Regions from separate parts of the Streptomyces sp. NPDC001507 genome, predicted to be linked through region 1. Evidence: predicted binding sites of a transcription regulator. Region 1 holds the regulator's gene; the other holds the start of a gene.

Region 1 (14,971 bases):
CGGGAGGCCTAGGGGTTCGTCGCCGGGTGCGGGTGCGGGTGCGGGTGCGGGTGCGTGGGGGCTGGTCGCGCCCCCGCGGCCCAGCCGCATGTCGGCTCGGCCCCGCGCCCCTTCACGTCAGTTCGACCTGGCTCTGTTCAACAGTTGCCGTAGCTCCCTGGTCTCTTTCCTCAGCGTTGCCACATCGACGGGCTCCGCCGACAAGCGGTCCTCGATGGCCGCCAACCGCTTCCCCAGCTCGCCGAAATCAGCCTGTTCGCGCGCCAGCAGCACCTGCAGTTGCTGGTTCTTCCGGTGCAGTTCCAGGAACACGTTGACCTTCGCCCGCAGCACCCACGGGTCGAACGGCTTCGTGAGGTAGTCCGCCGCGCCCGTGGCGTAGCCGCGGAACGTGTACCCCGCGTCCTCGTCCGCTCCGGTCAGGAAGATGATCGGGACGTCTTTCGTCTGGTCGAGGCGTTTGATGTTCGCGGCCGTCTCGAAGCCGTCCATGCCGGGCATGCGGATGTCGAGGAGGACGACGGCGAAGCGGCGGCGGAGCAGGGCCTTCATCGCCTCCTCGCCGGATCGGGCCCTTACGATCGGCTCGTTCAGCGACCCGAGAACGGCCTCCAGGGCGATCAGGTTGTCCTCCATGTCGTCGACCAGGAGGATGCCGGCACGGTCGTCAGAGGTCATGGCTCCGTCCGTTCGACGTCGGCGGTCTCGCCGTCCTGTGTGCTGTCGGGGTCCAGGAGCGCGCAGACGACGGTGAGCAGCCGGTCGACGTCCACCGGTTTGGGTACGTAGTCGTTGGCGCCGCGGGCGATGGACTTCTCCCGGTCGCCCGGCATCGCCTTCGCCGTGAGGGCGACGATCGGCAGGCCGGTCCAGCGGGGGGCGCGGCGGATGGCCGCGATGGTCTCGTGGCCGTCCATCTCCGGCATCATGATGTCCATCAGGACGAGTTCGACGTCCGGGTTGCGTTCCAGGGTCTCGATGCCTTCCCGGCCGTTCTCCGCGTACAGCACCGGCATGCCGACGCGGCCGAGGACGTGGGTGAGGGCGAAGACGTTGCGGATGTCGTCGTCGATGATCAGGACGCGGCGGCCGGGGAGTACACGGCCCGCGCGGCCCGTCTGCCATGCCTCCAGGCGGGTCGGGGCCGGCCAGGAGTCGTCGGGGTCGGCGGCGGCCGGTGCCGGGCCGAGGGCGGGCGCGGTGTGGTTCTGCGAGGTCGGTCCGGGTGCCGTGTGGCCGGGGCTGACGACCGGGACGTACAGGGTGAACGTCGAGCCCGTGCCCGGTTCGCTCTCGGCGACGATCCGGCCGCCCAGCAGGCCGGCGATCTCCCGGCTGATGGAGAGGCCGAGGCCGGTGCCGCCGTACTTGCGGTTCGTGGTGCCGTCGGCCTGCTGGAACGCCTCGAAGATGACCGGGAGTTTCTCGGCGGCGATGCCGATGCCGGTGTCCGACACCTGGAAGGCGATCACTTCGTCGCTGTCGTGGACGTAGCGGCGCTCGGGGTCCTTCACCCGGCGCACCCGCAGTTCCACGCGGCCCTTGGCGGTGAACTTGATCGCGTTGGAGAGCAGGTTGCGCAGGATCTGCTGGAGGCGTTGTTCGTCGGAGTACATCTCGCGCGGCACGTCGTCGCCGACGGTCACCTCGAACGCCAGGCCCCGGTCCAGGGTCAGTGGGCGGAAGGTCGCGTGGACGTAGTCGAGGAGTTTGATCAGGGGGAGGCGTTTGGGGCGGACGTCCATCCGGCCGGCCTCGATCTTCGACAGGTCCAGGATGTCGTTGATGAGCTGGAGCAGGTCCGAGCCGGAGCGGTGGATCGTCGTCGCGAACTGGACCTCCTGGTCGGAGAGTCGGCCGTCCGGGTTGTCGGACAGCAGCCGGGCCAGGATCAGCAGGGAGTTCAGCGGGGTGCGCAGTTCGTGGGACATGTTCGCCAGGAACTCCGACTTGTACTGGGAAGAGGTCGCCAGGAGGGCGGCCTTCTCCTCCAGTTCCGCGTTGGAACGCTGTAGTTCCGCCTGTTGTTTCTGAAGTTCGTCCGAACGTTCCTGGAGCTGCATCGCCAGCCGCTGGGACTCGCCGAGCAGGGACTCGGTGCGGGAGTTGGCGATGATCGTGTTGATCGCCACGCCGATGGTGTTGACGAACTGGTCGAAGAACGCGAGGTGGACGTCGGAGAAGCGGGAGAAGGAGGCCAGTTCGATGATGCCGAGGAGTTTGTCCTCGAAGAGGATCGGGATGATGACGATCGTGGTGGGCGCGGCTTCGCCGAGACCACTGTTGATCTTGATGTAGTCCGGTGGGGTCTCCTCGACGAGGATCCGCTTCTTCTCGCGGGCCGCCTGGCGGACCAGGCCGTGCACCGGGAAGCCGCCGGTCTCGAACGTCGCACCCTGTGCGGAGCCGTAGCCGGCGATGAACGCGAGGCCCTTGGGCGGTACGGCGGTGCTTACGGCGGCGCCGTCCTCGTCGGGGTCGGCCAGGAAGAACGCGCCGTACTGGGCGTTCACCAGCGGGGTCAGTTCGCGCAGGATGAGGTCGGCGACCTCCATCAGGTCCCGGTGGCCCTGCATGAGGGCGGCGAGGCGGGCCAGGTTGGACTCCAGCCAGTCCTTCGCGCGGGTCGTCTCGCGCAGGTTGGCCACCATCAGGTTGATGTTGTCCTTGAGTTCGGCGACCTCGCCGCGGGTCTCGACGGTGATCGAGCGGGACATGTCGCCCTGTGCCACGGCGGAGGCGACCTCGGCGATCGCGCGGACCTGGGTGGTGAGGTTGAGCGCGAGTTCGTTCACGTTGGTCGTCAGACGCTTCCAGGTGCCGTACACGCCCTCCACGCGGGCCTGGCCGCCCAGGCGGCCGTCGGAGCCCACCTCGCGGGCCACCCGGGTCACCTCGGAGGAGAACGAGGACAGGGTGTCGACCATGGTGTTGATGGTGGTCTTCAGTTCGAGGATCTCGCCGCGCGCGTCCACGTCGATCTTGCGTGACAGGTCGCCCTGGGCGACGGCCGTCGCGACCTGGGCGATGTTGCGGACCTGCGAGGTGAGGTTGTCGGCCATGTAGTTGACGTTGTCGGTCAGGTCGCGCCAGACGCCGGAGACGCCCAGCACCTGGGCGCGGCCGCCGAGCCGGCCGTCGGTGCCGACCTCGCGGGCGACGCGGGTGACCTCGTCGGCGAAGGCCCGCAGTTGTTCCACCATCGTGTTGACGGTGTCCTTCAGTTCGAGGATCTCGCCGCGTGCGTCGACGGTGATCTTCTTGGAGAGGTCGCCGTTGGCGACGGCCGTCGTCACCTGGGCGATGTTGCGGACCTGTGAGGTCAGGTTGAGGGCCATGAAGTTCACGTTGTCGGTGAGTTCTTTCCAGACTCCCGAGACGCCTCTGACCTGCGCCTGACCGCCGAGGTTTCCTTCGGTGCCGACTTCGCGGGCGACGCGGGTGACTTCGTCGGCGAAGGCGGAGAGCTGGTCGACCATCGTGTTGATGGTTGATTTCAGTTCGAGGATCTCGCCTTTCGCCTCCACGGTGATCTTCTTGCCGAGATCGCCCTGGGCGACGGCCGTGGAGACGAGGGCGATGTTGCGGACCTGGGACGTCAGGTTGTCGGCCATGAAGTTGACGTTGTCGGTGAGGTCCTTCCACACCCCGGAAACGCCTCTGACGTGCGCCCGGCCGCCGAGGTTTCCTTCGGTGCCGACTTCGCGGGCGACGCGGGTGACTTCGTCGGCGAAGGCGGAGAGCTGATCCACCATCGTGTTGATCGTCGACTTCAGTTCGAGGATCTCGCCCTGCGCGTCGACCATGATCTTCTGCGAGAGGTCGCCGTTGGCGACGGCCGTCGTCACCTGCGCGATGTTGCGGACCTGGGAGGTCAGGTTCGACGCCATGAAGTTGACGTTGTCGGTGAGGTCCTTCCAGACGCCCGACACGCCCCGTACCTGGGCGCGGCCGCCCAGCCGGCCCTCCGTGCCGACCTCGCGGGCCACGCGCGTGACCTCGTCGGCGAACGCGGACAGCTGGTCGACCATGGTGTTCACGGTGAGCTTCAGCTCCAGCAGCTCGCCGGTGGCCTCGACGGTCACCGTGCGGGTCAGGTCGCCGCGCGCCACCGCCGTCGTCACCAGGGCGATGTCACGGACCTGCGCGGTCAGCCGGGACGCCATGGTGTTGACAGCCTCGGTGACGTCCCGCCAGCTGCCGGACAGGCCCTGCACCTTGGCCCGGCCGCCGAGCCGCCCCTCGGTGCCGACCTCGCGCGCGACCCGGGTCACCTCGCCGGTGAACAGGGACAGCTGGTCGACCATCGTGTTCACCGCGCGGGCGAGTCTGCGCAGGTCGCCGCGGAGCTGCCGGCTGCCGTCGTGGAGATCGACCCGCTGGGTCAGGTCGCCGCCGGCCACCGCGTCCAGCACGCGCGTGGCGTTCGCCGCCGGCGCGACCAGGGCGTCGAGGACCTGGTTGACGTCGTTGACGCGTGACGTCCAGGCGCCCTGGCCGGGGCTCGCCGACAGCCGTTCGTCCAGCCGGCCGTGGCGCACCAGCTCCCTTTTCACGCGACGCAGGTCGGTGTTGAAGTGGATTCCGCGGTCCATGATCTGGTTGAAGACCGCGGTGAGTTCGGCGACGATCCCCTCCCCGGCGGTCCCGTCGGTCCCGGTCTCCGGGACTTTCGCGAAGTCGCCGTCGCGGGCGGCGGTCATCGCGGCGAGCAGAGGGCGCAGCGCGGATGCTCGGAGTTGTTCCGGTTTCTGTCCGTCTTCGAGCACACGCGTAGCACTGTTCTCACTCATGGCGGCCCACTTCGGTAACTCGGTGCTTATGGGCGCAGTCAGTCTGTCACTCTGTCCGCATCGATCGGGATGTATTCGTCCGAACTGCTCGGGGAGCTGGACATGGGGGCCATACCCACGCAACGGGAGACCGTCTCCCGGGTCCGTGAGGCGCCTGCGCACGACGCGGCGCCTGCGCACGACGCGGCGCCCGCGCACGACAACGCTCCCGCCCACGACAACGCTCCCGCGCACGACACCGCGGGCCCGCGTGCGCAGGGGCGCGCGTCCCTGCCCGGCAGCCCCCTCGCGCCCGGTTCCGCCCGTGCCCTGGTGCGCGCCTCCCTCGACGAGTGGACGGAGTGCGGGCTGCTCAGCCCGGAGCAGCAGCGGGTCGCCGAGGACGCCATGGTCGTCGTCAGCGAACTCGTCACCAACGCCGTCGTGCACGCCGGTACGGACGTCGAGGTCGACTGGTGGCTGGAGGAGCGGGAGGGGACGGCTTTCGTCGTCGAGGTCACCGACCACCATCCCTCCCGCGCGCCCCGCGACCACCCGGGCGAGACGCCGTACGAGACACCGGAGTTCGGGCGCGGGCTGCGCCTGGTCGCCTCGCTCGCCGAGTCCTGGGGGGTGACGTACCGCACCGGCGCCAAGTCGGTGTGGGCGCGGCTGACCGGCCGCGGCGGCACGCTTCCCGACGAGCGGCAGCTGAAGGTCGCCGAGATCCTCGCCCCCGAGCCGCCCCAGCCCCAGCCCGCACACGCATCCGCGCACGCATCCGCGCACGCACTCGCGCCCGCGCACGCGCGCGTGGCCGCTGCGGAGCACGGAGAGCGCGGAGAGCGCGGAGAGCGCGGTGACTGCTCGCACCGCCCCGAGCGGGACCGGGACTGGCTCAACCGGGGCGCGCTGTCCTTCCTCGCCGAGGCCTCCGACCTGCTCGCAGGCCAGCTCGACGAGAACCTGGTGGCGGCGCTCACCGGCCAGCTGATCGTGCCCCGGCTCGCCGACTGGTGCGCGGTGTGGCTGGAGGACGAGGCGACCGTGCGCGGCGGCGGCTGGGGCGAGGCCGGCGGGGCGGGCGGGGCGGGCGGCCCGCGGCTGGCCCGGGTCTGGCACGGCAGCGAGAACCGCATCGAGGAACTGCGTGGCGCTCTGGAGAAGGACCCGCCGTGCGCGCAGGGCGGCTTACGGTCCGGGCCCGAGCCTTATCCCTGGCCCGGCGCGGCGCTCGGCCCGCAGGGCACGCACGGCTCGGCGCTCGCCTACCGGCTCATCGCGGGCGGCCGCCCGCTCGGCACGCTCGTCATCGGACGCTCCGGTCCGGACGGCATCCCCGACGAGATCACCGGCCTCGTGGAGGACTTCGGCCGCCGGGTGGCCCTCGCCATCGGCGCGGCCCGCCAGTACGCCCGCCAGGCCACCATCAGCGCCGTCCTGCAGCGCGGGCTGCTGCCCGGCGCGGTCGCAGAGATCCCGGGCGTGCGCAGCGCCCTGGTCTACGAACCCTGCGACAAGGGCGGCCCCAGCGGCGACTTCTACGACCTCTTCCCGGCCGGCGACGGCCGCTGGTGCTTCGCCGTGGGCGACGTCCAGGGCAAGGGGCCCGAGGCCGCCGTCGTCATCGGCCTCGCCCGGCCCTGGCTGCGGCTCCTGGCCCGCGAGGGCTACCGGGTCGCCGACGTCCTCGACCGCCTCAACCAGCTCCTCCTCGACGACGCCACGGAGGCCGCCGACGCCGCCGCCCGCGCCCTGGTCGCGGCCGGCGGCCGCGCCCTGCCGCCCGGCGACGGCCCGCAGACCCGGTTCCTCTCCCTCCTGTACGGCGAGCTCACCCCCCTCGACGGCGGCGGCGTCCGCTGCACCCTCGCCTCCGCCGGGCACCCGCTGCCGCTGCGCCTCGGCCCCGACGGCGAGGTCAGCACCGCCGCCCGCCCGCAGACGCTGCTCGGGGTCGTCGAGGACGAGACCTACACCAGCGAGACCATCGAGCTGGCACCCGGCGACAGCCTGCTGTGCGTGACCGACGGGGTCACCGAGCGGCGCTCCGGCAGCCGCCAGTTCGACGACGGCGACGGGCTCGCGCGGGCGCTGGCCGGCTGCGCGGGGCTGAACGCCGACCTGATCGCCGAGCGCATCAGGCGGCTCGTCCACGAGTTCGGCTGCGGGCAGCCGGAGGACGACCTGGCGCTGCTCGTCCTCCAGGCGGAGTGACCGAGGCCGTACAGGAAAGGTGACCGAGGCCGTACAAGAAAAGTGACCGAGGCCGTACAGGAAATCGGTACGGGAACCGGTACGGGACAATGGGGGACATGCCTTCCGCACTCCCCGACGGCGAGCCCGTCCCCGACGACGGCGCGCTCCCCGCGTCCGCGCTCGCCGGTGCCGCCGCCCGCCCCCTCGGGTTCTACCTGCACGTCCCCTACTGCGCGACCCGCTGCGGCTACTGCGACTTCAACACGTACACGGCGACCGAGCTGCGCGGTACCGGCGGTGTGCTGGCCTCCCGGGACAACTACGCGGACACCCTGATCGACGAGGTCAGGCTGGCGCGGAAGGTCCTCGGCGACGATCCGCGCGAGGTGCGGACCGTGTTCGTCGGCGGCGGTACGCCGACGCTGCTGGCCGCCGCCGATCTCGTACGGATGCTGGGCGCGATCCGTGACGAGTTCGGGCTCGCGGCTGACGCGGAGGTCACGACGGAGGCGAACCCGGAGTCCGTCGACCCGGCCTACCTGGCGGCCCTGCGGGAGGGCGGCTTCAACCGGATCTCGTTCGGCATGCAGAGCGCACGGCAGCACGTTCTGCGGGTCCTCGACCGCACCCACACCCCCGGACGTCCCGAGGCGTGCGTCGCGGAGGCCCGCGCGGCCGGCTTCGACCACGTCAACCTCGACCTGATCTACGGCACCCCGGGCGAGTCCGACGACGACTGGCGGGCTTCGCTGGACGCGGCGATCGGCGCCGGGCCCGACCACGTGTCGGCGTACGCGCTGATCGTCGAGGAGGGCACCCAGCTGGCCCGCCGGATCCGCCGCGGCGAGGTCCCGATGACCGACGACGACGTCCACGCCGACCGCTACCTGATCGCCGACTCGGTGCTGGCGGGCGCGGGCTTCGACTGGTACGAGGTGTCCAACTGGGCCACCTCGGACGCAGGTCGCTGCCTGCACAACGAGCTGTACTGGCGGGGCGCCGACTGGTGGGGCGCCGGACCCGGGGCGCACTCGCACGTGGGCGGCGTGCGGTGGTGGAACGTGAAGCACCCGGGGGCGTACGCGGCGGCGCTGGCGTCGGGGCGGTCGCCGGGCGCCGGGCGGGAGGTCCTGTCGGACGAGGACCGGAGGGTGGAGCGGATCCTGCTGGAGCTGCGGCTGCGGGAGGGGGTGCCGCTGGCACTGCTGAAGGAGGCGGGGCTGCAGGCCTCGCGGCGGGCGCTGGGGGAGGGCTTGCTGGAGGACGGTCCGTACGACGAGGGGCGAGCCGTGCTGACGTTGCGGGGGCGGTTGCTGGCGGACGCGGTGGTCAGGGATCTGGTGGACTGATCACTCCGAGGGCCTGAACCGGAGTGGGGAAGGTCAGGCCCCACCGCTGCCCGTGACGAAGTCGATCAGTTCCTCCACCCGCCCCAGCAGCTCCGGCTCCAGGTCCCTGTAGGAGCCCACGCGCGCGAGGATCGCCTGCCAGACGGCGCCCGTGTTGCCGGTGGGCCAGCCGAGGGCGCGGCAGACGCCCGTCTTCCAGTCCTGGCCGTGCGGGACGCGGGGCCAGGAGTCGATGCCCAGGGACGACGGTTTCACCGCCTCCCAGATGTCGATGTACGGGTGGCCGACGACCAGGGCGTGGTCGCTGGTGACCGACTGCGCGATGCGCCACTCCTTGGTGCCGGGGAGCAGGTGGTCGACGAGGACGCCGAGACGGGCGTCCGGGCCGGGGGCGAACTCGGCGACGATCGCGGGGAGGTCGTCGACGCCCTCCAGGTACTCCACGACCACGCCCTCGATGCGCAGGTCGTCACCCCAGACCTTCTCGACCAGTTCCGCGTCGTGGCGGCCCTCCACGTAGATGCGGCCGGCGCGGGCGACACGCGCGCGTGCGCCGGGGACGGCGACCGAGCCGGAGGCGGTACGGGAGGGGCGTACGGGTCCCCCGGACGTGGGGCGCACGAGGGTGACGACCCGGCCCTCCAGGAGGAAGCCGCGCGGCTCCAGCGGGAAGACGCGGTGCTTGCCGAAGCGGTCCTCCAGGGTGACCGTGCCCGCCTCGCAGCGGATCACCGCGCCGCAGAAACCCGTCCCCGGCTCCTCGACCACCAGACCGGCTTCGGCGGCCACCTCGGGCACCGGCTTCGGCTTCTTCCACGGCGGTGTCAGGTCGGCGGAGTACTGGCGCATTCGGATGACGATAGGAGAAGCCGGACCGGCACGCCTACGACACGCCGAAACGCGCCGCCAGGGCCTCGCGCTGGGCCCGTACGAACGCCGCGTCCACCACCGCTCCGTGACCGGGCACGTACAGGGCGCGGTCGCCGCCCAGGGAGAGGAGGCGGTCGAGGGCGGCGGGCCACCGCGACGGTACGGCGTCGGGACCGGCCTGCGGATCGCCGGACTCCTCCACCAGGTCGCCGCAGAACACCACCTCCGGGTCGCCGGGTACCAGGACGGCGAGGTCGTGGGGAGTGTGGCCGGGGCCCACGTTCGCCAGCAGGGCCTGGCGGCCGTCGCCCAGGTCGAGGGTCCACTCGCCGGAGACCAGATGGCGGGGGAGGGGGAGGGCGTCGGCCGCCTCCTCGGCCTCCCCGGCCGGCAGGCCGTTGCGGATCGCGTCCAGGCGGAGTTCCTCGCGGTCGTACCCGAGGACGCCCTCGGCGCCCACGGCCGCGTACAGGGCCGCGCCCGCGAAGGCGGCCGCGCCGAAGACATGGTCGAAGTGGGGATGGGTGAGCGCGAGATGGGTCACACGGCGGTCGGCCAGTGCCTGCGCCTCGGTACGCAACCGTGCGCCCTCGGCCAGGCTCGACCCGGCGTCCACCATCAGGGCCGTGCCCGCGCCCAGGACCAGACCCGCCGTGCAGTCCCAGCCCGGCAGCCGGCACCGGCCGACGCCTTCGGCCACCCGCTCCCAGCCCAGCTCTTCCCAAGTCACCGTCATGCCGCGACGCTAGCCGTAGAACGCCATGGGTCCTGACCGGCCTTGCCCAGTCGGTGCCCCACGGCCGTACACTGGGCCGGGGATGCTGGCACTCGCGTTCGCAGAGTGCCAGACGAAAGGCCCGAAGGGACCGAAAGGCCGCGGGGACGACTTTCTGGAGGTGTGGCGCCGGATGCTGAGTGAACGCAGGCTTCAGGTATTGCGCGCCATCGTCCAGGACTACGTCGGCACCGAGGAGCCGGTCGGTTCGAAGGCGCTGACCGAACGGCACAACCTCGGGGTCTCCCCGGCGACCGTGCGCAACGACATGGCCGCTCTGGAGGACGAGGGGTTCATCGCCCAGCCGCACACCAGCGCGGGGCGGATCCCCACCGACAAGGGGTACCGGCTGTTCGTCGACAAGCTGGCCGGCGTCAAGCCGATGAGCGCGCCCGAGCGGCGGGCCATCCAGAACTTCCTCGACGGCGCCGTCGACCTCGACGACGTGGTGGCGCGGACCGTGCGGCTGCTGGCCCAGCTGACCCGGCAGGTGGCGGTCGTGCAGTACCCGTCGCTGACGCGGTCGACCGTGCGGCACGTGGAACTGCTCTCCCTCGCACCGGCCCGGCTGATGCTGGTACTGATCACCGACACCGGACGGGTCGAGCAGCGGATGGTCGACTGCCCGGCGCCCTTCGGCGAAACGTCCCTGGCGGATCTGCGGGCGCGGCTGAACAGCCGGGTCGCGGGACGCCGGTTCTCGGACGTGCCCCGGCTGGTGGAGGACCTGCCGGAAGCCTTCGAGGCCGAGGACCGCGGCACGGTCTCGGCGGTGCTCTCCACCCTGCTGGAGACGCTCGTCGAGGAGAACGAGGAGCGGCTGATGATCGGCGGCACCGCCAATCTCACCCGCTTCGGACATGACTTTCCCCTCATGATCCGGCCCGTCCTGGAGGCCCTGGAGGAGCATGTCGTCCTCCTCAAGCTCATGGGCGAGGCGGGGGATTCGGGCATGACCGTACGCATCGGTCACGAGAACGCCTACGAGGGACTCAACTCCACGTCAGTGGTGTCGGTCGGTTACGGTTCGGGCGGCGAGGCAGTCGCCAAACTCGGCGTGGTCGGACCGACCCGCATGGATTACCCGGGAACGATGGGAGCGGTACGAGCGGTGGCACGGTACGTCGGACAGATCCTGGCGGAGTCGTAAGTGGCCACGGACTACTACGCCGTTCTCGGCGTGCGCCGCGACGCGTCGCAGGAAGAGATCAAGAAGGCCTTCCGTCGGCTCGCGCGCGAGCTGCACCCGGACGTCAACCCGGACCCGAAGACCCAGGAGCGGTTCAAGGAGATCAACGCCGCCTACGAGGTGCTCTCCGACCCGCAGAAGAAGCAGGTCTACGACCTCGGCGGGGATCCGCTCTCGCAGAGCGGCGGCGCGGGGGCCGGTGGCTTCGGGGCGGGTGGCTTCGGGAACTTCTCCGACATCATGGACGCGTTCTTCGGTACGGCGTCCCAGCGCGGTCCGCGCTCGCGCACCCGGCGCGGCCAGGACGCGATGATCCGGATCGAGGTCGAGCTCGACGAGGCGGCCTTCGGCACGACCAAGGACATCCAGGTCGACACGGCGATCGTCTGCAACACGTGCAACGGTGAGGGCGCGGCGCCGGGCACCTCCGCCCAGACGTGTGACATGTGCCGGGGCCGCGGTGAGGTCTCGCAGGTGACGCGGTCCTTCCTCGGCCAGGTCATGACCTCGCGGCCGTGTCCGCAGTGCCAGGGGTTCGGGACCGTCGTGCCGACGCCGTGCCCCGAGTGCGCGGGCGACGGGCGGGTGCGGTCGCGGCGGACGCTGACCGTGAAGATCCCGGCCGGTGTCGACAACGGCACGCGGATCCAGCTCGCCGGTGAGGGCGAGGTGGGGCCGGGCGGCGGTCCGGCCGGTGACCTGTACGTCGAGATCCACGAGCTGCCGCACTCCACGTTCCAGCGGCGCGGGGACGACCTGCACTGCACGGTGACGATTCCGATGACGGCGGCGTCGCTCGGTACGAAGGTGCCGCTGGAGACGCTGGACGGGCTCGAGGAGGTCGACATCCGGCCGGGCACGCAGTCCGGGCAGTCGATTCCGCTGCACGGGCGCGGTGTCACGCATCTGCGGGGCGGCGGCCGGGGTGACCTGATCGTGCACGTCGAGGTGACGACGCCGACGAAGCTGGACCCTGAGCAGGAGCGGTTGCTGAGGGAGCTGGCGAAGCTGCGCGGGGAGGAGCGGCCGACGGGGCAGTTCCAGCCCGGTCAGCAAGGGCTGTTCAGTCGGCTGAAGGACGCGTTCAACGGGCGTTGACGGGTGCCGTGAAGGGGCTCCGCCCCTTCGACCCCGCCAGGGGGCTCCGCCCCCTGGACCCCCGGAGACCTATGCCCACCCACCACCCGACTCGGCCCGCCGAAAAGTGCGCCCGCCCGCCGGCTCGGTCCGTCGGGAGGCGCGGTCGCCCGGTCGGCTCGGTCCGTTGTGGGGTGTGGTTTCTGGCATGTGCCAAAGGGGCGGCCCGATTCGGTCTTGTTCGGAGGACGTGACAACATGCCGTCATGTCCTCCGCACTGACCGATCTCTTGCCTCTTCCGATCGTGCAGGCCCCCATGGCAGGCGGGGTCTCCGTCCCGCAGCTCGCCGCCGCCGTGTCCGAGGCGGGCGGGCTGGGGTTCCTCGCCGCCGGGTACAAGACCGCCGACGGGATGTACCAGGAGATCAAGCAGCTGCGGGGGCTGACCGGCCGTCCCTTCGGTGTGAACGTGTTCATGCCCCAGCCCGAGTACGCCGAGTCCGGGGCCGTCGAGGTCTACGCGCATCAGCTGGCCGGTGAGGCCGCCTGGTACGAGACCGAGCTCGGCGACCCGGACAGCGGCCGGGACGACGGGTACGAGGCCAAGCTGGCCGTGCTGCTCGACAACCCGGTGGCCGCCGTCTCCTTCCACTTCGGCGTGCCGGCGCCGGAGGTGCTGGACTCCCTGCGGCGGGCCGGGACGGTCACCCTCGTCACCGCCACCACCGCCGAGGAGGCCCTCGCCGCCGAGCGGGCCGGGGCGGACGCGGTGATCGCCCAGGGCGTGGAGGCGGGGGGACATCAGGGCACCCACCGGGACGTCGCGGAGAACGACGGGTCCGGGATCGGGCTGCTGTCGCTGGTCGCCCAGGTGCGCGAGACCGTCCGGATCCCGGTCGTCGCCGCGGGCGGGATCATGCGCGGCGGCCAGATCGCGGCCGTACTGGCGGCGGGGGCGAGCGCGGCACAGCTGGGGACGGCCTTCCTCGCCACCCCGGAGTCCGGCGCCGCCGCCCTGCACAAGCAGGCGCTCACCGACCCGCTCTTCACGCGGACCGCGCTGACCCGGGCGTTCTCCGGGCGGCCCGCCCGCGGCCTGGTCAACCGGTTCATGCGCGAGCACGGCCCGTACGCGCCCGCCGCCTACCCGGAGGTCCACCACCTCACCTCCCCGCTGCGCAAGGCCGCCGCCCGGTCCGGGGACGCGCAGGGCATGGCCCTGTGGGCCGGACAGGGCCACCGGATGGCCCGCGAGCTGCCCGCCGGACAGCTGGTGGAGACCCTCGCGCAGGAACTCGCCGCCGCGTCGACAGCGTTGTCCACCAAGGGAGAGCGCTTGGGAGAGGGGGACGGGCGATGACCGCGCCCGTCTTCGTCGTCGAGGACTTCCCCGCGGGCGGCGCCGGACAGTACGTCCTCGACGGGCCCGAGGGCCGGCACGCGGTCTCCGTGAAGCGGCTGCAGCCCGGCGAGGAGGTCGTCCTCACCGACGGCGCCGGCCGCTGGGCGGTCTGCGAGGTGCTCGCCGCCGAGGGCAAGGACCGGCTGGTCGTCCGCATGACGTCGGTCTCCGAGGAGCCGGAGCCGTCGCCCCGCATCACCGTCGTCCAGGCCCTCCCCAAGGGCGACCGCGGCGAGGTCGCCGTGGAGACCATGACCGAGGTCGGCGTAGACAGGATCGTGCCCTGGCAGGCCGCCCGCTGCATCACCCAGTGGAAGGGCGAGCGGGGCCTCAAGTCGCTGGCGAAGTGGCGGGGCACCGCCCGCGAGGCCGGCAAGCAGTCCCGCCGGGTGCGGTTCCCCGAGGTCACCGACGCGACGACGACCAAGCAGGTCGCGGCACTGCTGGCGGAGGCCGACCTCGCCGCCGTCCTGCACTCCGACTTCGAGCACGGCAGCGAGCCGCTCGCGGCGGCCGAACTGCCCGCCGGGGGCGAGATCGTGCTGGTCGTCGGGCCCGAAGGGGGCGTCGCCCGGGACGAGATCGCGCTGTTCGAGGAGGCGGGTGCGAAGGCGTACACCCTGGGGCCTACCGTGATGCGCACGTCGACCGCCGGGACGGCGGCCGCGGCCCTGCTGCTGGGCCGCACCGGCCGGTGGTCCTGAACCGACCGCACCACACCCTGGGGGACAGCCGTGGAACTCGCCCAAGTCCGGCTCCTGGTCACCGACTTCGCCGCCTGCTACCGCTTCTACGCCGAGGTGCTCGGGCTGAAGCCGCAGTCGGGGGCGAGCGAGGGGCCGTACGAGAAGTTCAGCCCGCACGCCGGATCGGCGGGGATCGCCCTGCAGGACCGGGCGATGATGGCCGCGATACTCGGCGAACTGGGGGACGCGGCGACCGGGCACCGGTCTGTGGTGGTGCTGCGCGTCGACGACCTGGACGGCTACTGCGAGCAGATCACCGCACGGGGCGCGGTCCTCGTGCACGGACCCGAGCCGATGACCGAACGCATGCGGGTCGCCCACCTCAAGGACCCCGAGGGGAACCTGGTGGAACTCCAGGAGTGGCTGCTGCTGCGGACCTGAGGGACGGCGCACCGGCACGGGTGACCCCTCCGAACACGTGAGTGGCCGTAAGCCCCCTACCGCCACCGGCGGGACGGTGGCAGGCTGCCCTCCATGGGGGCATTGAGGCGGATTTGGGGCCGGCCACGCGGGACCAGGGCGGCGGCCGCGGCGGGGCTCGCGGTGATCGCCGTGGGCGGTGCGGTGGGCTGTCAGCCGAGCGGCCTGAAC
Region 2 (14,971 bases), on a different contig from region 1:
TCTGCCCCCCCCCGCGCGCGACCTCGCGGCGACACCGTGTTGCTGAGAGACGTCCTCGACATCAAGGAGGACGTCTACACCGACGACGTCAAGGTCGAGCTCTCCCACGGGTACAAGGGGGGCTCCACGGGCGGGTCGAGGAGTACGTGGTCACCCCGCAGCTCCAGGAGCAGTTCGACAAGGCGCTGAAGCTGGTGCGGGGCGCCGGGCGACCATTACCTGGCGCCTGTGCCGGCCATGGCTGATCACAGGAAACGACCCCCCGCGAGGGGCGAAGCCCCCGTTCCCGGCGGACGACCGGGGACGGGGGCTTCGTGCGACGCCGGGGCGGTGCTAGTGCGAGTGGCCGTGCGAGTGGCCCGCGGCGGCGGCCTCTTCCTCTTCCTTCTTCTCGACGACCAGGGTCTCGGTCGTCAGCAGCAGGGAGGCGATGGAGGCGGCGTTCTCCAGGGCGGAGCGGGTGACCTTGACCGGGTCGATGACGCCGGCCTTGACCAGGTCGCCGTACTCGCCGGTGGCGGCGTTGTAGCCGTTGCCCTTCTCCAGCTCGGCGACCTTGGAGACGATGACGTAGCCCTCCAGGCCGGCGTTCTCGGCGATCCAGCGCAGCGGCTCGACGGCGGCCTTGCGGACCACGGAGACACCGGTGGCCTCGTCGCCGGTCTTGCCGAGGTTGTCGTCGAGGACCTTCACGGCGTGGACGAGCGCGGAGCCACCACCGGAGACGATGCCCTCCTCGACCGCGGCGCGGGTCGCGGAGATGGCGTCCTCCAGACGGTGCTTCTTCTCCTTCAGCTCCACCTCGGTGGCGGCGCCGACCTTGATCACGCACACGCCGCCGGCCAGCTTCGCGAGGCGCTCCTGGAGCTTCTCGCGGTCCCAGTCGGAGTCGGTGTTCTCGATCTCGGCCTTGATCTGGGCGACGCGGCCGGTGACCGCACCGGAGTCACCGGCGCCGTCGACGACCGTGGTGTCGTCCTTGGTGACGGTGACGCGGCGGGCGGAGCCCAGCACGTCCAGGCCGACCTGGTCGAGCTTGAGGCCGACCTCCTCGGAGACGACCGTGGCGCCGGTCAGGATCGCCAGGTCCTCCAGCATCGCCTTGCGGCGGTCGCCGAAGCCGGGGGCCTTGACCGCGACCGCGTTGAAGGTGCCACGGATCTTGTTGACGACCAGGGTCGACAGGGCCTCGCCGTCGACGTCCTCGGCGATGATCAGCAGCGGCTTCGAGGCGTTGGACTGGATGATCTTCTCGAGCAGCGGCAGCAGGTCCGCGATGGAGGAGATCTTGCCCTGGTTGATGAGGATGTAGGGGTCCTCCAGGACGGCCTCCATGCGCTCCTGGTCCGTCACGAAGTACGGCGACAGGTAGCCCTTGTCGAAGGCCATGCCCTCGGTGAAGTCCAGCTCCAGACCGAAGGTGTTGGACTCCTCGACGGTGATGACACCGTCCTTGCCGACCTTGTCCATCGCCTCGGCGATGAGCTCGCCGACCTGCTGGTCCTGGGCGGACAGCGCGGCGACGGCGGCGATGTCGGACTTCTCGTCGATCGGGCGGGCCGACGCGAGCAGGTCCTCGGAGACGGCGGCGACGGCGGCGTCGATGCCCTTCTTCAGGGCGGCCGGGGAGGCGCCGGCGGCGACGTTCTTCAGGCCCTCGCGGACGAGCGCCTGGGCCAGCACGGTGGCGGTGGTCGTACCGTCACCCGCGATGTCGTTGGTCTTGGTCGCCACCTCCTTCACCAGCTGCGCGCCGAGGTTCTCGTACGGGTCCTCGATCTCGACCTCGCGGGCGATCGTGACACCGTCGTTGGTGATGGTGGGGGCGCCGAACTTCTTGTCGATGACGACGTTGCGGCCCTTGGGGCCGATCGTCACCTTCACCGTGTCGGCAAGCTTGTTGACGCCGCGCTCAAGGGCGCGACGGGCGTCCTCGTCGAACTTCAGGATCTTCGCCATGGCAGCGGATGCCCTCTCGGAAATCTGGGGTGAACAACGCTGCGCCCCTGGCGCCCGGCTTCTCGGAGGATCGCGGGGGCCAGGGGCGCAGCTTCAAGCGGAGTGCTTGAGGTGTGAGTCGCAGGCTTACTTCTCGATGATCGCGAGCACGTCGCGAGCCGAGAGGACGAGGTACTCGTCGCCGTTGTACTTCACCTCGGTGCCGCCGTACTTGCTGTAGAGCACGACGTCGCCGACCTTGACGTCGAGCGGCAGGCGCTCGCCGTTCTCGAAACGGCCCGGGCCCACGGCGAGGACGGCGCCCTCCTGGGGCTTCTCCTTCGCGGTGTCCGGGATGACCAGGCCGGAGGCCGTGGTCTGCTCGGCGTCGAGCGGCTGGACCACGATGCGGTCCTCAAGCGGCTTGATGGCAACCTTGGAGCTGGCGGTCGTCACGATCCGACCTCCCCCTTCGGAGATCTCACGGGGTTAACTGTCTGAGGTGGCGACCAGGTCGATCCGTCGTCGCGGGTGCCGGACCTGCCCGTCGCGTTGTTGGCACTCTCATCTGCCGAGTGCCAGAGCCGAGACTATGACCGCGATTAGCACTCGGTCAAGCGGAGTGCCAATTGCCTGCGGCGCGGCGCCGAAAATCGGTGACCGGGGTTGTCGTGGCCGCCCCTGGGGGCTCCGCCCCCAGACCCCCCGTTCGGCCTCCGGCCTCGTCCTCAAACGCCGGACGGGCTGCATTTGTGGCTGAGCGCCGTCCTCGAACGAAGCTGTGGCGCTACAGGTAGTCCTCCAGACGGCCCACCGTCAGTCCGCTCGCCTGCACCCGGCGCAGCAGCCGGGCGGTGCGCTCCCTGAGGGGCGGGCCGAGGGCCTCGTCGGGGCCCACCAGGACGATGTCGCCGGGACGGAGCTGTCTGTCACCGGTCCGGTAGGTGATGCCGTCGGGGGTCGTCGCCGCCCGCCACAGCACCACCGCGACGACTCCGCAGTCCTCCGCGGCGCGCAGGGTGGTGGTGTCGTAGGTGCCGTAGGGCGGGCGGAAGAGGCGGGGCCGGACGCCGAAGCGGGACTTCAGCTTGTCCTGCTGGCCGCAGATCTCGGCGCGCTGGCCGGCGTAGGGCAGGCCGGGCATGGCCGGGTGGTCGAGGGTGTGGTTCTCGACGCTCGCGCCGACCGACTGGAGGCGGGCGAAGTGGCCGTAGCCGGGGCCGACCACGCTGTCCGTGAGGAACATGCTCACCGGCAGCCGCAGTTCGCGGACCATGTCGACGAAGCGGGGGTCCTTCTCGGCGCCGTCGTCGTAGGTCAGGAAGACCACCCGGTCGGAGGTGGGGAGGTGGTCGACGACCGGGGGGAGGCCGGTGCGCAGGGACAGCGGGTGCAGCGGCGGGCGCGGCGCCGGGGCGAGGGGCTCGGTCAGGCCCCACCGGCGGTACGGCGGCTCGCCGGACGGGCCGTGCGGGTGCACCCGGTCGGCGGCCTTGCGGCCGAGCCGTTCGATGGGGTCGACGGACGGCGCGCACGCGGACAGGAGGAGGGCGGCGGCCAGGACAGCGGCCGTCGCCCTCGGTCGGCTCACAGGTAGTCCTCCAGGCGCGCCACCGCGTAGCCGTCACGGGTGACCTTGTTCAGGAAGCGGCGCATGTCGTCGACCATGGTGCCGTCCCAGTCGTCGCGGCCCCGGAAGTGCGTGAGGACGATGTCACCGGGGTGCAGCGAGCGGTCCCACTCGCGGTACTCCCAGTGGTCGACGAACACCTCCTCGTCCCAGATCGGCGCGTACTTGATGCCGCAGGCCTTGGCGGCGCGCAGGGTGTCGCCGTTGTAGTTGCCGTAGGGCGGCCGGAAGACCGTCGGCGCCTTGCCGAACTGCCGCTTCATGATGTCCTGCATGCCGCAGATCTCGTGCTTCTGCTCGTCGTAGGTCAGACCGGGCAGGTAGGGGTGGGTGAGGGTGTGGTTGTTGAGGGTGTGGCCCTCGGCCTGCATCCGGCGGAAGTAGCCGTAGTCGTCCTTGACCAGGTAGTTGCTGAGGAACGCGGTGTAGGGGATGTGCAGTTCGCCCATCATCCGCAGGAAGTCCGGGTCCTTCTCGGCGCCGTCGTCGATGGTGAGGAAGACGACCTTCTTCCTGGTCGGGATCGTGGTGAAGACCGGGGGCAGGTCGTCCTCGACCTGGCCGTCCACCTCGAAACCGTCGCGAGCTGTGATCGTCGGCTTGCGTTTCGGCGGGGCCGGGGGCCGCAAGGGGACCGCGTCAAGACCCCAGCGCCGGGCGGCGGCGACCAGGGCGGCGTGGTCGTCGGGGGCGGCGGCCGCCCGGTGGGCCTGCTGGCCCGCGGCGGGCCGGACCGCGGCCTCGTCCCCCGGCCCGGCGCAGCCGGAGACGACGGCGACGGCCGCTACGGCGGCGAGAGCGGCCATGGCCGAAACCACCCTATTTTTGTCATTTTGTACGACTGCTCGCATGGCCTCGGATCCTTCCAGCCCTCTCCCCGGAAGCCCGGCAGACACCTCGGCCGGAGGCGAACCATCCACCGACTGGCCGACAATGACCCGGTGAACGACCTCCTCTCCCCCCTCCTCACCCCCGAGGGCCACGCCCTGCTCGACGAGGTGCGCGGCACCGCGCCCGCCGACGAGCTGGCCGTGGCCACCCGGCTGCGCCGCGAACACCCCGCCGAGCTGGTCTCGGCGGCGCTGGCCCAGGCCCGGCTGCGGCAGCGGGCGGCGGCGAAGTTCGGGGCGGCGGACGCGGACCGCATGTTCTTCACGCCGAACGGGGTCGAGCAGTCGACGCGGGCGACTGTCGCCGCGTACCGGGCCGAGCGGCTGAAGGCACTCGGGGTGACCTCGGTGGCGGACCTGTGCTGCGGGATCGGGGGCGACGCGATCGCGCTCGCGCGGGCCGGCATCCGGGTCCTCGCCGTGGACCGGGACCCGGTGACGGCGGCCACCGCCCGCGCGAACGCCGAGGCGCTCGGCCTCGCGGACCTGATCGAGGTCCGGGAGGCGGACGTCCAGGAGGTGGACACGGCCGGCCACGACGCCGTCTTCGTCGACCCGGCCCGACGCGGCGGCCGCGGCCGCATCTTCGACCCGGAGGCCTACTCACCGCCCCTGTCCTGGGCGGTGGCGACCGCGTCGACGGCCCGGGTGGCCGCGCTGAAGATCGCCCCCGGCATCCCGCACGAGGCGGTCCCGGCGGCGGCCGAGGCGGAGTGGATCTCGGACGGGGGTGACGTGAAGGAGGCCGTCCTCTGGTTCGGCACCGGCGCCCCGGGGGCCGTCCGCGCCACCCTCCTCCCCGGCCCGCGCACCCTGCTCGGCCGCGGCCTGCCCGACCCCGCCGTCCGCCCGGTCGGCCGTTACCTCTACGAGCCGGACGGCGCCGTCATCCGCGCCCACCTGGTCGCCGAGGCGGCCGGGGAACTGGCCGGCGGCCTCATCGACCCCACGATCGCGTACGTCACGGCCGACACGCTCCGGGCCACCGACTACGCCACGGCGTACGAGATCACCGACGAACTCCCCTTCAACGTCAAGAAGCTGAAGGCCCTGCTGCGCGAGCGCGGGGTCGGGAACCTGACCGTGAAGAAGCGCGGGTCGGCGGTGGAGCCGGAGGAACTGCGCAGGAAGGTAAAACCGCAGGGCCCGAACGCGGCGACCGTGTTCCTGACCCGGGTGGCCGGGGCGCCCACCATGCTGCTCGGCCACCCTGCCCGGCCCTAGGACTGGGCCTCCGCCGCCCGCCGCAGCAGCAGCTCCCGTTCCCGCTCGTTGCGGGCAAGGCCCGCGGCCCGTTCGAACTCCGCGCGGGCCTCGGCCGTGCGCCCGAGGCGGGCCAGCAGGTCGCCGCGGACGCTCGGCAGCAGGTGGTAGCCGTTCAGGGCGGGTTCGGCGGTCAGCGGGTCCACGATCGCGAGGGCCGCTGCCGGGCCGTCCGCCATCGACACGGCCACCGCCCGGTTCAGCTCGACGACCGGGGACGGGGAGCGGGCCGCCAGCAGCCCGTACAGGGTGGCGATGGACCTCCAGTCGGTCTCCTCGTACGTGTAAGCGTGCGCGTGGCAGGCCGCGATGGCCGCCTGGAGGGCGTACGGCCCCGGCGCGCCGGCCGCCGTGGCGTCCGCGCGGGCCAGGGCCCTGATGCCGCGGGCGATGAGCATGCGGTTCCAGCGGCGGCGGTTCTGGTCCCTGAGCAGGACCGGTTCGCCGTCGGGCCCGGTGCGGGCGGCCGTACGGGAGGACTGGAACTCCAGGAGGGAGGTGAGGGCGTGCACCTCCGGTTCCTTCGGCATCAGGGCGGACAGGACGCGGGCCAGCCGCAACGCGTCCTCGCAGAGCGACGGGCGCAGCCAGTCGTCGCCCGCCGTGGCCGCGTAGCCCTCGTTGTAGATCAGGTAGATGACGTCCAGGACCGAGCCGAGCCGGGCCTCGCGGTCGGGCCCGTACGGCACCTCGAAGGCGACGTTCCTCGTCGCGAGGGTGCGTTTGGCGCGGACGATGCGCTGGGCGACCGTCGGCTCGGGGACCAGGAAGGCGCGGGCGATCTCGGCCGTGGTCAGGCCGCCGAGGAGGCGCAGGGTGAGGGCCGTGCGGGCCTCGGGCGAGAGCACCGGGTGGCAGGTGGTGAAGACGAGCCGGAGCAGGTCGTCGTCGATGTCCTCCGGGTCGGCGGGCTCCTCGGGCGGGGCCGTCGTCTCGGTGGCGCGGCCGATCTCGGCGAGCTTGCGGGCGTAGTTCTCCCGGCGCCGGACCAGGTCGACGGCGCGGTGGCGGGCGGTCGTCATGAGCCAGGCGCCCGGGTTGTCGGGCACGCCGTCCCGCGGCCACTGCTCCAGGGCGGCGACCAGCGCGTCCTGCGCCAGCTCCTCCGCGATGCCGACGTCCCGGACGATCCGGGCGACGCCTGCGATCACGCGGGGCGATTCGAGCCGGAAGACGGTCTCGATGGCGTGGCGGGGATCGGCCGCGGCGGGCTCGGCGGGGGGCTGTGTGCTCACAGCCCCCCATGCAACACCCGCCACCGGGCGTACGCCAGGAGGGTCAGCCCTCCGCGATCTCCCGGACCTCGCAGGTCACGGTCCAGAACTCCTCGTGCACCTTGAGGAACCGCTTGGTCCACTCCAGGGCCTCGGCCTTGTCCTTGCACTGCATGATCGCGTACCCGCCGACGACCTCCTTGGACTCGGTGAACGGTCCGTCGGTGACGGAGATCTTCCCGCCCTCCCAGTGCACGCGGGTGCCCTGGGCGGTCGGCGTGAGGCCCGCGGTGTCCAGCATCACGCCGGCCTTGGTGATCTCCTCGATCAGCTCGCCCATCCGCTGCATCAGCTCCTCGCTGGGGCCCTCGGCGGGGGCGGTGTTCTCGTCGATCTTCACGAGCGACAGGTAACGGGGCATGGTGGCTCCTGTTGGTCCGTGCGGTGCGGGGTCGCTCCCCGCATCTCACCCTTGCGTCGAACGGCCGGCCCCCGGATCGACACGCTCACCGGAATTCCCCGAAGTTTTTTTCCGGGAGGCCTTCCGGCCCCTGCGCAGGGCCTACCGCAGGGACTCCCACAGCTCGCTCGCCGCCGGCTCCTTCGCGATCACCCGGTTGTGGTCGGAGGGCGCGGTCACCACCGGCATCATCACCGTCTTCGTGTGGTCGGAGGTCAGTCCCTTCAGGCTCTGCCCGAGCCGCATCAGCTCGCTGAGCGAGTCCAGGCCGGTGTCGGTGGTGAGGCTGGAGGTGACAGCGTCGGCGACCTCGTAGAGCTTGCCCGGGTTGGTCAGCAGGCTGATGGAGGCGATCCGGTCGAGGAGGGCCTTCACCAGTTTCTGCTGGAGGCCTATCCGGCCCAGGTCGCTGCCGTCGCCTATGCCGTGCCGGGTACGGGCGAGTGCCAGGGCCTGGGTGCCGTCGAGGTGGTGGGTGCCCTTCTTCAGGTGCAGGTGGCTGTCGTCGTCGTCGATGTCCTGGTCGGTGGTGACGGTCACCCCGCCGAGCGCGTCGACCAGTTTCGCGAAGCCCGAGAAGTCGATCTCCAGGTAGTGGTCCATGCGGACGCCGGTGATCGACTCGACCGTCTTGACCGCGCACACCGCCCCGCCCACCGAGTAGGCGCTGTTGAACATCGCGTTGTAGGCGACGGACGTCGAGCCGCCGGAGGAGAGCGGGCAGGAGGGCCGGGTGACGAGGGTGTCGCGCGGGATGCTGACGATCGTGGCGGACGTGCGGCCGGCGTCGACGTGGACGACCATCGCGGTGTCGGAGCGGGCGCCCGAGCTGCTGCCGCCTCCGAGCTTCTTGTTCTCCTTGCCGCTGCGCGAGTCCGAGCCCAGCACCAGGATGTTGATCGAGCCGGTGGGCAGCGGGGAGGCGGACGCGGACGGCCCGGCCGTCGGTGTCGTCACCGCCTTCGCCGGGCGGTCGTCCCCGAGCGCGCTGTTGATGTCGACGCTCTTGATGTTGTCGTTGAGGTGCCAGTAGACCCACCCCGCGCCCGCGATGCCGAGCGTCATGACCCCCGCCAGGGTGAGGCCGACGATCTTCAGCGCTCTCGACCGCCGGCCCACCCGTCTGCCCGCGCCGCCTTGCTGCTCGTGTCCCGTCACAAGTCAGGAACGTAAGTCCGAATTATTAGGGGACTGTTAGCGCGAGCACCGCGAAGAGGTTTTCTTCGGAAAATCTCACCCTTCTCACCCATGGTTCAGCCCACGGTTCAGCCCAGGGTGACGGTGGACACCGGATTGCTGCCGCTCCAGGACGCGTTGAACCCGAAGGTGACCGAACTCCCGTCCGTCACCGTCCCGTCGTAGGAGGCGTTGGCGCAGGAGACGGCCGCGCCGGACTGGGTGCAGACGGCGTTCCAGGCCTGGGTGCTCCGGCCCGGCGCCGTACGCCCAGCTCACGTTGGTCACGCTGTAGGCGGCGGTGCAGGCACCGGTCGGCGGTAACCCTCCGAAAGTTTCGGTTGTGCAACCGATTGACTTCGGAGGAGTGTGGAGGCGCCCGCACCACCCGTCAATACGTCAACTTTTTGCCAGGCCCGCCTCACGCGGTCGCGGGCGGCGCCGTGCTCGACCGCACCACCAGGCTCGTCGCCAGTTCCACCCGGGTCGCGGTCGTCGCCTCCTCCACCCGCCCCATCTCAAGCACCAGCCGCGCCGCCGCCTCGGCCATCTCGGTCAGCGGCTGCCGTACGGTCGTCAGCGGCGGCCCCACCCAGCGGGCCAGCGGCAGGTCGTCGAACCCGACGACGCTCACGTCCTCCGGGATGCGCAGCCCCAGCTCACGCGCGGCCTCGTAGAGCCCGAGGGCCTGGAGGTCGTTGCCGGTGAAGATCGCGGTGGGCCGGTCGGGCATGCGCAGCAGCTCCAGGCCGAGCCGGTAGCCGGCGTCGTGGTGGAAGTCGCCGGCCTTGATCAGGGCCGCGTCCACCGGCAGCCCGGCGGTCTCCAGCGCGGCCCGGTAGCCGTCCACCCGGGCCCGGCTGCACATCATCCGGGACGGCCCGCTGATCGCCCCGATGCGCCGGTGCCCCAGCTCGACCAGGTGCCGGGTGGCGGCGAGCCCGCCCTGCCAGTTGGTGGCCCCGATGGACGGCACGTCCGGCCCCGGATCCCCCGCCGGGTCCATCACCACGAACGGGATGGACCGGCTCAGCAGCAGCGCCCGCTGCGACTCGTCGAGCCCCGACAGCACCAGCACCACTCCGTGCGGCCGCCGCGCCGCCACCTGGTCCGCCCAGGTCCGCCCCGGCGTGAGCCGCCCGGCGCTCTCACTCAGCACGACGCTCAGGCCGGCGTCCCGGGCCACGTTCTCCACCCCCCGGATGACCTCCATCGCCCAGGCGCTCTCCAGCTCGTGGAAGACCAGGTCGATCAGCGGCGACCGGGAGGCCTCGGCGCGGCGCCGCCGGTAGCCGTAGGCGCGCAGCAGCTCCTCGACCCGGGTGCGGGTGGCCGGAGCGACGTCGGCGCGCCCGTTGAGGACCTTCGAAACAGTCGGAGCGGACACGCCGGCCTCACGGGCGATTTCGGCGAGCGTCGCCGTCTGCGTTTCTGTGGGCTTCGAAGGCGTCATGCCCGCGATCGTATCCCCGCGCTCCCCCTTGACGAAGACCTTCGCACGCCATAGGTTCCCGGAACATTCGGTGTGTGGTACGAAACATTCGTAGCAGCGTTCGTAGCAGAGAACCCGCAGGAAGCAGAGACGGGAGTTTCATGACCACCGCTCCTTGGCGCGACCCCGCGCTGCCCGCCGCCGCCCGTGTCGACGACCTGCTCACCCGGATGACGCTGGAGGAGAAGACCGCCCAGCTGTACGGCGTGTGGGTGGGTGCCGCCACGGACGGCGACGGGGTCGCCCCGCTGCAACGCGAGATGACCGCCGACTACGACTGGGACGAGCTGATCACCCTCGGCCTCGGCCAGCTGACCCGTTCCTTCGGCACCGCCCCGGTGGACCCGGCGCTGGGCGCGCGAGCACTGGCCCGCGCCCAGCGCCGGATCACCGCGGCCGGCCGCTTCGGCATCCCGGCGATCGCCCACGAGGAGTGCCTGGCCGGCTTCACCGCCTGGCAGGCGACGGCCTACCCGGTCCCGCTCGCCTGGGGCGCGGCCTTCGACCCGCCGCTGGTCGAGGAACTGGGCCGGCGCATCGGCGAGGACCTCCGCTCGGTCGGCGTCCACCAGGGCCTGGCCCCGGTCCTGGACGTGGTCCGCGACCCGCGCTGGGGACGGGTCGAGGAGACGATCGGCGAGGACCCGTACCTGGTCGGCACCATCGGCTCCGCGTACGTCCGGGGCCTGGAGTCGGCCGGCGTGATCGCCACCCTCAAGCACTTCGCCGGGTACGCCTCCTCCGCGGGCGCCCGCAACCTGGCCCCGGTCCGCGCCGGAGTACGGGAGTACGCGGACGTCACCCTCCCCCCGTTCGAGATGGCGCTCCGGGAGGGCGGGGCCCGCTCGGTGATGGCCGCCTACAACGAGACGGACGGCGTCCCGGCCTCCGCCGACTCCCGCCTGCTGACCGAACTCCTGCGCACCGACTGGGACTTCACCGGCACGGTCGTCGCCGACTACTTCGGCATCGGCTTCCTCCAGACCCTGCACCGCGTGGCGGGCACGGAAGCGGAGGCCGCCCACCTCGCCCTCGCCGCCGGCATCGACGTCGAACTCCCGACCCTGAAGTGCTACGGGCGTCCGCTGGTGGCGGCGGTCCGGGAGGGCACCGTCCCGGAGACACTCGTCGACCGGGCGGCCCGCCGGGTCCTGCTCCAGAAGTGCGGGCTGGGGATGCTGGACGAGGACTGGACCCCGGAGATCGAGCAGGACGGCCCGGTCGAGCTCGACTCGACGGCGAACCGCGCGCTGGCCCGCCGCCTGGCCGAGGAGTCGGTGGTCCTCCTCGACAATCCGGACGGCGCGCTCCCCCTCGCCCCCGACACCCGCATCGCCGTGGTCGGCCCCCGAGCCGCCGACGCCCTCGCCATGCTCGGCTGCTACTCCTTCCCGTCCCACGTCCTGACCCACCACCCCGAGGCCGACCTGGGCATCGCCATCCCTACGGTCCTTGAGTCGTTGCGCGCCGAACTCCCGGACGCGAAGGTGACGTTCGCCGAGGGCTGCGACGTCTCCGACCCCGGCACCGCGGGCTTCGAGGAGGCGGTGGCCCGTGCCGCGGAGGCGGACGTGTGCGTGGCGGTACTGGGCGACCGGGCAGGCCTGTTCGGCCGTGGGACATCGGGCGAGGGCTGCGACGTCACGGACCTCGGCCTGCCCGGGGTTCAGGCCGACCTGCTGGACGCGCTGCTCACGACGGGCGTCCCGGTGGTCCTCGTCCTCCTCACCGGCCGCCCGTACGCACTGGGCCGCTGGCACGGCCGGCTCGGCGCGGTGGTGCAGGCGTTCTTCCCCGGCGAGGAGGGCGGTCCTGCGGTGGCTGGAGTGCTGTCGGGCCGCGTCAACCCGTCGGGCCGCCTCCCGGTCAGCGTCCCGCGCGTGCCGGGCGGCCAGCCCTGGACCTACCTCCAGCCCCCGCTGGGCCTCGCGGGCGAGGTCAGCAACCTGGACCCGACCCCGCAGTACGCCTTCGGGCACGGCCGCTCGTACACGGCGTTCGCGTGGGACCTCGTCTCACCGGACACGGCCGAGATCGGCACGGACGGCTCGTACGGCGTGACCGTGGCCGTCCGCAACACCGGCGACCGCGCGGGCACCGAGGTCGTCCAGCTCTACCTCCACGACCCGGTGGCCTCGGTGACCCGCCCGGACGTCCGTCTCATCGGCTACCGGCGCGTGGACCTGGCCCCTGGCGAGTCGCGGAGGGTGACCTTCCACTTCCACGCGGACCTCTCGGCGTTCACGGACCGGGAGGGGGCGCGGGTGGTGGAGCCGGGCGCCCTGGAACTGCGGGCGGCGGCGTCGAGCACGGAGGTACGGGCGGTGACCCGCCTCCAACTGACCGGCCCGGTGCGCCGGTTGGGCCCGGACCGGGTCCTGCGCTGCGAGACGGCGGTGGACTGACCGTCAGACCGCGTCCGCCGCGTGCGCCACGAAGGGAGCCCAGGCGACGGGGGTGAGGGCGAGGTGGGGGCGGGCGCGGTCTTTGGAGTCACGGATGTGGATGGTGGTGGGGGTGGCGGCTACTTCTGTGCAGCTATCGCCCTGGTCGGTACTGTGGGTGGATTTGCGCCAGGCCAGAGCGACTTCGACGCAGTTGTCGCCCTGGTCGCTGCTGTAGCTGGACTTGAACCACGCCAGTTCGGGGGTGCCGCTCATAGCTCTCCTCTGATGCGCTCCAGCAGGCTCACAGAGTCCCAGGGGCTGAGAGCCTGTGCGCGGAGTGTCGCATAACGACGGTGGAGGATGGCCGCCTCTTTCGGGTCAGCGATCAATTGTCCCGTCTGCTGCCCCTCCGAGTAGGCGAGACGCCTCCCGTCCGCCGTCTCCAGCAAGGCGAGCGGGCCGCCCAAGCCCGCATGCACCTCGCTTTCCATTGCCGAACACCACTCGCACGTACGGCTCGCACTGCAACAGCCCCGGAACCAAACGGCATTCATAGGTGGCCAGGCTCGCCGCCTCCTGCTCCAGCGCGGCCCACTTCCGGAACCACACCGCGAACCCCGGCTGCCGCGCCACCCTCCCGAACGCCTTCCGCAAGGCGCCCGTGTTCCCCAGCACCCCCTCCGCCGCGTCCATGAAACTCTGGTCCGCCAGCCTCCTCCCGAGCTCGATCGAAGCCACCGAGTGCTTGGACATGTGGACCCTCGCCCCGAACTCCTCCCGGCTCAGCCCCGCATGCTCCCGCAGCCCCTGCACGAACGCCCCGAAGGTCTTCATGCTGTCCGACGACTCGGGCTCACCGTTCACCTCAACGCCACCACTCACGCACTCAGCGTGACGGTCGTCGACGCCCGCGCGCAGCCGTATCGCGTAAGCGGATAAAAATATCCGGTTAGTGTTACCGTGGCTGCGCAGCCGTCGTCCGACGACATGAGGACATGAGGAGTGCCGATGTCGCGCAGCAAGTGGCTCCCGGTGGGAGCCGCCGTCCTGATCGTGAACGCGTTGCAGTGGGTGATCGCCGAGGGCGCCACCGCGGCGGCCTGGAACGATCCGCCCTACAGCTACGCCCGGAACTACATCAGCGACCTCGGCGTGCCCGACTGCGGTGCGAACTTCCAGGGGCGCGACATCTGCTCGCCGTCGCACACGCTGATGAACACGTCGTTCGCGCTCCAGGGAATCCTGTTCGCGGCCGGGGTGCTGCTGGTGGCGCTGCCGCTCGTCGAGGGACGGGCGCGGCGCGTCGTGACGTCGCTGGCGGTCGCGCACGCCGTCGGATTCGTGATGGTCGCCCTTTTCCACGGCTCCTCGGAGGGGGCGGACTACAGCCTGGTCCTCCATGTCGTGGGCGCCGGGATCGGCATCCTGTGCGCGAACACGCTGGCGATCACGGCGGGGGCGTCGCGGAGCCTGGGGCGGCGCCTCGGGCTGCCGAAGCCGTACCGCGTCTTCAGTGTCGCGGTCGGATCCCTCGGCCTGCTGAGCGAGCTCCTCACGGGCGTCTCCACGAGCGCGGCCGGTGCGTTCGAGCGGGGCGGGGTCTACTCCTGGCTGCTGTGGAGCGTCGTGACGGGTGGGCTGGTCCTGGCCAGGCAGTTCCGCTCGTCGGCCGTGGTGGAGAATGTCTTGGCGTGACCCCGGATACGACGCAACGCCCGCTCCGCGCGGACGCCGAACGGAACCGTCGGCTGATCATGGAGACGGCCGAGCGCATGTTCGCCGAGCGGGGAGCCGTCGCCACCCTCAACGAGATCGCGCACGAGGCGGGCGTCGGGGTCGGCACGGTCTACCGCCGCTTCCCGGACCTGCAGACGCTGGTGGACGCCCTGTTCACGGAGCGGTTCACCACGTTCCTGGAGGTCGCGGCGGCGGCCGCGGAGCAGCCGGATCCGGGGCGGGCGCTGCGCCACTACCTGCTGGAGGCGGCGCGACGGCGGGCGCAGGACAGGGCGCTGGAGGTCATCCTCGCCCACGCGGACGTCGCGGCCGAGCCGATCGCCCGGATGCGCGACGACCTGGGGCGCCATGTCGACGGCCTGGCGGAGCGGGCCGTGGCGGCCGGCGCCGTCCGCGAGGACTTCGCCTCCGCCGACGTGTACGCGTTCCTCCTCATGATCGGCACGGTCGCCGACCGCACCGAGGACGTCGCACCCGACGCCTGGCGCCGCTACGCGGAGCTGCTGCTGACCGGCTTCGGCCTGGCGCAGGACCCGGGCCCGAAGGATTCGGCGCCGCGCCCGCCTGTGATGACCGACGCCCAGGCACTCCAGATCTGGCCGAAGCGGACGGCCTCCGAGAGCTGAGCGCTCCGCCGGAAGTGCCGCGACGCGTCGCCGTTCGGCCCCGGCGCCGTCGTGGCCGGCCGCGCCGGCCTCCGCCCTGGGGTACCAGTGACCCTTCGGGGCGCTCAGTCCGCCGCCACCGACTCGAACCGCCACCGGTGCACCGGGCGGCTCACCAA

What was found. Region 1 encodes HrcA, which represses chaperone genes, less so after heat shock. Its sites were predicted from a motif close to TTNGCACTCNGNNNNNCNGAGTGCNAA; they were not measured.
Region 2: the regulator HrcA is predicted to act here: its motif matches at 2,541-2,567, upstream of groES (co-chaperone GroES).

Annotation. Positions count from the first base shown of each region.
Region 1 is NZ_JBIAVV010000003.1:673,214-688,184, forward strand. Features, by position in the region: gene ACFY0K_RS13360 (AMP-dependent synthetase/ligase) at 1-12, shown strand, start outside; gene ACFY0K_RS13365 (two-component system response regulator) at 118-678, opposite strand; gene ACFY0K_RS13370 (HAMP domain-containing protein) at 675-4,793, opposite strand; gene ACFY0K_RS13375 (SpoIIE family protein phosphatase) at 4,896-6,989, shown strand; gene hemW (radical SAM family heme chaperone HemW) at 7,088-8,320, shown strand; gene ACFY0K_RS13385 (DUF3097 domain-containing protein) at 8,354-9,169, opposite strand; gene ACFY0K_RS13390 (MBL fold metallo-hydrolase) at 9,204-9,926, opposite strand; gene hrcA (heat-inducible transcriptional repressor HrcA) at 10,099-11,115, shown strand; gene dnaJ (molecular chaperone DnaJ) at 11,116-12,252, shown strand; gene ACFY0K_RS13405 (nitronate monooxygenase) at 12,498-13,592, shown strand; gene ACFY0K_RS13410 (16S rRNA (uracil(1498)-N(3))-methyltransferase) at 13,589-14,338, shown strand; gene ACFY0K_RS13415 (VOC family protein) at 14,369-14,761, shown strand; gene ACFY0K_RS13420 (hypothetical protein) at 14,855-14,971, shown strand, end outside.
Region 2 is NZ_JBIAVV010000009.1:336,902-351,872, reverse strand. Features, by position in the region: gene groL (chaperonin GroEL) at 334-1,959, opposite strand; gene groES (co-chaperone GroES) at 2,086-2,394, opposite strand; gene ACFY0K_RS29155 (polysaccharide deacetylase family protein) at 2,726-3,529, opposite strand; gene ACFY0K_RS29150 (polysaccharide deacetylase family protein) at 3,526-4,419, opposite strand; gene ACFY0K_RS29145 (methyltransferase domain-containing protein) at 4,510-5,682, shown strand; gene ACFY0K_RS29140 (RNA polymerase sigma factor) at 5,679-6,956, opposite strand; gene ACFY0K_RS29135 (YciI family protein) at 7,000-7,356, opposite strand; gene ACFY0K_RS29130 (LCP family protein) at 7,498-8,553, opposite strand; partial or broken gene ACFY0K_RS29125 (cellulose binding domain-containing protein) at 8,661-8,847, opposite strand; gene ACFY0K_RS29120 (LacI family DNA-binding transcriptional regulator) at 8,993-10,024, opposite strand; gene ACFY0K_RS29115 (glycoside hydrolase family 3 N-terminal domain-containing protein) at 10,165-12,468, shown strand; gene ACFY0K_RS29110 (DUF397 domain-containing protein) at 12,472-12,723, opposite strand; partial or broken gene ACFY0K_RS29105 (Scr1 family TA system antitoxin-like transcriptional regulator) at 12,720-13,284, opposite strand; gene ACFY0K_RS29100 (DUF998 domain-containing protein) at 13,459-14,145, shown strand; gene ACFY0K_RS29095 (TetR/AcrR family transcriptional regulator) at 14,142-14,813, shown strand; gene ACFY0K_RS29090 (hypothetical protein) at 14,918-14,971, opposite strand, start outside.